2 regions of the Janthinobacterium sp. GW822-FHT07A03 genome follow, and region 2 is predicted to be linked to the other one. Evidence: predicted binding sites of a transcription regulator. Region 2 holds the regulator's gene; the other holds the start of a gene.

Region 1 (3,010 bases), on a different contig from region 2:
CAGGAATTGCTGGGCAACGCCAGCGCGGACCAGCTCGCGCCCCTGTCCCTGCTGCTGGGCGCTATCGCCGGCAAACAGCCCTCTAACGGCTGACGCGCGCTACACCAGCGCCAGCTTGCGCAGGCGCCGCGTCGACGGCCAGCGCGCCATGCCCGTCTCGTCGCGGATGGCGGCGCAGGCGGCCAGCACGCGGGCGCACTCGTCCTCGCGCAAGCCCGCATTCAGGGTCAAGCGCACCAGCGAACGGTTCTTCGGCGTGGCTGGTGCACAGAAGACGGCGCCATAGATGCCGTGCCGCTCCAGCGCCTTGCGCAGGATCAAGGTATCGGGTTCGCTGCCCGCTTCCAGCGCGATGATCTGCTCGGTGCCGTCGCTGACGTTGTAGCCGAGAGCCATCAACCCCTGGCGCAGCTGCACGCTGTGGCGGCGCAAGGCGGCGCGGCGGGCATCGGCGGCACGGATGAAATCGAGCGCCGCATCGAACCAGGCCAGTTCGTGTTCCAGCAGGCAGGAACTGAAGATGGCGGGCCGCGAGGCGGACAAAAAGTAACCCTTGAAGCGGGCCGAGCACGTGATCAGCCCCGCCCGGCCCGCGAACGCCTTGGCCAGCGACGCCGTGCGGAAATGCACCCTGTCGGCCAGGCCCAGCTCCGCCACCAGCCCCGCGCCCTGCGGACCATGCGTGCCCAGCGAGTGCGATTCGTCGACGATCAGCATGCTGCCGCTGCGCTCGGCGATTTCCACCATGTCCCGCAGCGGCGCCACGCTGCCATTGGTGCTGTACAGCGCATCGACGACGATGATGCCGGGGCCATGCTTGTCGAGCTGGCGCTGCAGGTGGGCGCCATCGTTGTGCAGGAAGGCAACGGGCACGGCTTGCGCCGATTGCACGCCTTCCCACAACGACGCATGCGCCTGCATGTCCAGGTACACGGGGATGCCGGGCCCGGCCAGGCTTTGCAGCAAGCCCACGTTGGCGGCCCAGCCCGACTGCGCCAGCACGCACGCTTCGCTGCCGAGAAACTCCGCGAATTTATGTTCGAGGCGGTGCTGGCGGCTGCCTTCCTGCAGGAAGACGGACGACATCAGCATGGCGCCGCCGCCCTGCAAGACGCGCGCCTGGGCCGCCAGCAGCGCCGCCTCGCCGGCAATGTTCAGGTAATCATTGCCAGCGAGCATCACGGCACCGGCCGGCATGGATTGCCATTCGTGCAAGTGTTCGCCGCCGAGCAGCTTCTCGATGCGCTCGACATAGTGTTCATCCATGCGCGCGCGCACGAAGGCGGGCATCCGTTGCTCGGCGTGGATGGCGCGGGACGACAGGGGGGAAAGGGCGTGTGACATAGGGACTCCTGATTGGTTGCGGTGGGAACTACCGCGTCCAACATGCGCGAGCCATTCGGCAAGAGATTGATACAGCTCAACAGTTATGCCGATATTCTGCTGGTAGGGAGGGAACCCGCCGATCATGTTGTATTGACACGCCTCAACGAACACGCCCCCTGACCATGATGCACGCGCAGTCCCCTTCCGGAAAACAATGGCAAGGCAAGCTGCTCCAGCCTTTCCTGCATTTCCACGACGCCATCGAACACACGCCCGTGCGGCGCGCCCAGGTGCGCGCCCTGGCGCTCATCGGTGCGCTGGGCATGCCCCTGTATTACGCGCTGTGGCATTATCTCTTTCCGCAAGAATACGAATCGCCGCTGCTGCGCACGGTGGCGGCGCTGCTGTTCCTGCCCGCGCTATGGCCCGGCCGCTTCAGCAATACCTGGTTCAGCGTCTACCTGTTGCTGGGGCTGACCTTCGAACTGCCGTTTTTCTTCACGTATATGTTCCTGATGAACCACGCTTCGGCGCTGTGGGTACATTCGCTGCTGGTGGCGCTGATCGTGCTGTTTCACTTCGATACGCGCATCGCCGTCCTCGCCTATCTGAGCGGCACCGTGCTGGCCTGCCTGGCGTTTGCCGTCGCCGGCGATCCCGCCTTTTTGCTCAGCCGCGACGTCTTGCAGCAACTGCCCGTGCACTGGTTCACGATTGCCGTGCTGTCCGTGGTCAAGGTGGGGCGCCATGTGGGTGCGCAGGAAAAGCTGGCCGGGCTGGCTGCCGGGCTGGGCAGCGTGGCGCACGAGTTGCGCACGCCCCTCGTCAGCGTCGAGGCGAATGTGCGCGGGCTGCAGCGGGGACTGCAGCAAAGGGCGCAGCAAGGGGCGCAGCAAGACCCGCAAGGCCAGCCGCCCGATGCGGACAGCCTGGACGCGCTGGCGCGCATCCGCTTCGAAGTGCGCCATATGCACCACATGATCGATCTGTTCCTGCTCAGCGCCAGCGCCGTCAACCGCAAGCTCGAAGCGAACGAGACGGTCGCCATGCATGACAGCGTCACGTCCGTCCTGCGCCGCTATCCATTTACCAGCACGGCGCAGCGCGACATCGTCAAGGTCGACGTGCGCGCCGACTTCAGCTTTTCCGGCCAGTCCGAACTGTGCGTGGTCATCCTGCTGAACCTGCTGCGCAATGCCTTGAAAGGCATCCAGCGCGCCGGCAAGGGCCGCGTGCGCATCATCATCGATGGCGCGCGGCCCGTGCCGCGCCTGCTGTTCATCGACACGAGCTGCGGCATCGCGGCCAGCCGGTTGCCGCTGATCTTCGACCGTTTCTATTCCTATCCCGCGCACAACGGCAGCGGCATCGGCCTGGCCCTGTGCCGGCAAATCATGCAAGCCTGGCACGCGCGCATCAGTTGCGTCGCGCGCGAAGGCGCGTACGCCATCTTCGTGCTGGAGTTTCCGCAGCCACAGGCCAGCACCAGGCACAGCCGTTTTCCATCCATCCACCGCGCGAGGTGACGCATGCAACTGCCCGTCTACACCCATCCGACCCTGACCGTATTGATCGACGACAGCGATTCCTTCCTGAAAAGCATGGCGTTCCAGCTCGATCCCAGCCTGGCGCGCAAGACCTTCCACGACACCAGCAGCGCGCTGCACTGGCTGCGCCACAGCGC
Region 2 (3,010 bases):
TCCAGAGCGCCATGTTCGACCAGGACACCCTGATCATCACCTACGATGCCAAGCGCGGCGAACCACGCGGCGCCATGAGCAAGAAGGCCGGCAACAACGACAAGCTGGGCGACTGCATCGACTGCACCCTGTGCGTGCAGGTGTGTCCGACCGGCATCGATATCCGCAACGGCCTGCAGTATGAATGCATCGGCTGCGCCGCCTGCGTCGATGCCTGCAACAGCGTGATGGACAAGGTCGACCGGCCGCGGGGACTGGTACGCTACAGTACCGACCATGCGATGGAAAACAACTTCAATTCGCAGCAGATCCGCCAGCGCGCCATGCGCCCGCGCGTGCTGATCTACACTTCCATCCTGGCCCTGATCATCATCGCCGTGTGTACTTCGCTGGCCCTGCGCACGCCGCTGAAAATGGACGTGATCCGCGACCGCGGTTCGATGGGACGCGAAGTGGAAGATGGCATGATCGAAAACGTCTACCGCCTGCAGATCATGAACACCTCGGAGCAAAGCCAGCATTTCAAAATCAGTGTATCCGGTCTGCCGGGCCTGACCTTGTTGACGCGCAATGAAGTGACGTTGCAGCCGACGGAAACGCTGGGCTGGCCGATCCGCCTGCGCGTGCCGCACGGGGTCGGCGAGAAGGGGTCGAACAAGATTGCAATCGAATTGCACTCGCTGGACGACCCGTCGCTGCACGTGCGTGAAAGCGCGGTCTTCATCGTGCCGCGCTAATGCAGGAAGGCCGGTCCCCGCATGGGGACTGGCCAATTAATCAGGAGAAATACCATGTCCGACAGTCTGAAACTGCAACCTCCCGTTGCACCGTGGTACAAGCATCGCTGGCCATGGCTGCTGATGATCGGTCCCGGCCTGTCCGTGGTCGTCGGCAGTTTCATGGGCTATATTGCGTTTACGCAACCCGATGCGCTGGTGGTGGGCGATTATTACAAGCAGGGCAAGGCGATCAACCAGGATTTGAAGCGCGACACGATCGCCAGCGACCTGGCGATGGATACCACCCTGTCGTATGACGTGGCTGCAGCCCGCCTGAGCGGCTCCGTGCACAGCTTCGGCAAGGCGTACCAGGGGCCGTTGCAGTTGCACCTGGCGCATGCGACCCTGCCGGAAAAGGATATCAAGCTGCTGGTGCAACCCGATGCGGCCGGCAATTTTTCCGTGGCGCTGCCGATGCTCGAGCGCAGCCGCTGGCAGGTGCTGGTGGAAAACGACAAACGCGAGTGGCGCCTGTCCGGCATCTGGACCTGGCCCCTGCAGCGCAGCATCGCGCTGCACGCCGATGAAGAACTCTAAGCTTTACTTGCAGACGTCGGTGCCGGCCGTAATAGCCTTCAGTTTTGCCGGCTGCAGGATCTCGATCTCGCGGTTGGAGACGCGCAGCCAGCCTTCCTTCTTGAATTTCGACAATAAACGGCTGACGCTTTCGATGGTCAGGCCCAGGTAGTTGCCGATTTCCTCGCGCGACATGCGCAGCTGGAAATTGCTGCCCGAATAGCCGCGCGCTTCATAGCGCGACGCCAGGTTGACGATGAAGGCGGCAAAGCGCTGCGTCGCCTGCATATTGCCCAGCAACAGCATCACGCTTTGCTCGCGCGTGATTTCCTGGCTCATCATACGGTGGAAATGGCGCAGCAGGGTCGGCATATTACCCAGCAATTGTTCCAGGCTGGAAAACGGGATTTCACACACTTCGCTGTCTTCCAGCGCCACCGCATTACAGTGGTGGCGGTCGGCGCTGATGGCGTCCATGCCCAGCAGTTCACCCGCCATCTGGAAGCCCGTCACCTGCTCTTCGCCGCCCGGATTGATCTGGTACGTCTTGAAGTGCCCCAGGCGGATCGCGTACAGGTTCTGGAACGAGTCGCCGATGCGGAACAACGAGGCGCCGCGCACGATCTTGCGGCGGCGGCCGATGATCTGGTCCAGCCTGTCCATGTCGCCCACATCGAGGCCCATCGGCAGGCACAATTGATGCATGCTGCAGGTCGAGCATCGCGCACGCAACGCTTCCACGTTCACTGTGGGCAAGGTTGGAGTGAGTAGCGCTTCAGTCATGTCGGTACCTTTAAGAAAATGCAATAACAAGTTTACTGCATACAGGGTTGCCGTGTGCCAATTTCACCGCAATTTCGGCGAATAAACGACGTCCAGCCTTTAATTATATGGCAACATCGTCAAAAGCCCATGCGGGGCGGGCAATTTGCGCGGCGCCGCTTGCCAAGTTGATGTATTGATAGGAAAATTCCTGACAGCATTATCTGCCGCCTGTGCCGCACGGTACTGAAAAGGAAATCATGAAGCCTCTCGGCATCAAAGCAAAAGTCGCGCTGGCCACCAGCCTGACCTCGATCGCCATGATCGCGCTGGTCACCATGATCCAGGTGCAGCACATGCGCGACGACTTCACCCGTGTACTGCTGAGCCAGCAGTCGTCGCTGATCAGCCGCACCGCCGCCGAGCTCGACGACAAGCTGGGCATGCTGCTGCAGATCGTCACCCTGACGGCCCGGCAGCAGCCGCCGGAACTGATCGGCCAGCCCGCCCAATTGCGCGAATACTATTCGCGCCGCTCGATGCTGGTGCTGTTCGACGACGTGCTGGTGCTCGACGCGCACGGCGCCGTCGTGGCCGACATGCCGCTGGTCACGGGGCGCGCCGGCATCAACGTCGCCGAGCGCGAGTACTTCCAGACCGTGCTGCGCACGCGCCAGCCCATGATCACCGAGCCGATGCTGGGCAAATCGAGCGGCATGCCCATCGTGCAGATGGTGGCGCCCGTGCTGGCCGCCGATGGCCAGGTGGCCGGCGTGGTGATCGGCGTGCTGCGCCTGTACAAGGACAACCTGCTGGGGCGCCTGCGCTCGGAAAAGATCGGCAAGAGCGGCTATTACTTCATCCTCACGCGCGGCGCCGTGCCGCGCTATGTGCTGCACCCCGATACCAGCCGTTTGCTGCAGCCGCGCCTGCCGAACGCCAACCTGACGACC

The links. Region 2 encodes FNR, which switches genes on or off when oxygen is low (the NO sensors DNR and NnrR bind a similar motif). Its sites were predicted from a motif close to TTGATNNNNATCAA; they were not measured.
Region 1: the regulator FNR is predicted to act here: its motif matches at 1,411-1,424, upstream of cqsA (alpha-hydroxyketone-type quorum-sensing autoinducer synthase).

Annotation. Positions count from the first base shown of each region.
Region 1 is NZ_JBXAKW010000001.1:34,210-37,219, reverse strand. It holds gene AC1RJW_RS00170 (MarR family winged helix-turn-helix transcriptional regulator) at 1-93, shown strand, start outside; gene cqsA (alpha-hydroxyketone-type quorum-sensing autoinducer synthase) at 100-1,344, opposite strand; gene AC1RJW_RS00160 (sensor histidine kinase) at 1,509-2,852, shown strand; gene AC1RJW_RS00155 (response regulator) at 2,856-3,010, shown strand, end outside.
Region 2 is NZ_JBXAKW010000002.1:68,536-71,545, forward strand. It holds gene ccoG (cytochrome c oxidase accessory protein CcoG) at 1-737, shown strand, start outside; gene AC1RJW_RS06325 (FixH family protein) at 792-1,316, shown strand; gene fnr (fumarate/nitrate reduction transcriptional regulator Fnr) at 1,320-2,078, opposite strand; gene AC1RJW_RS06335 (response regulator) at 2,318-3,010, shown strand, end outside.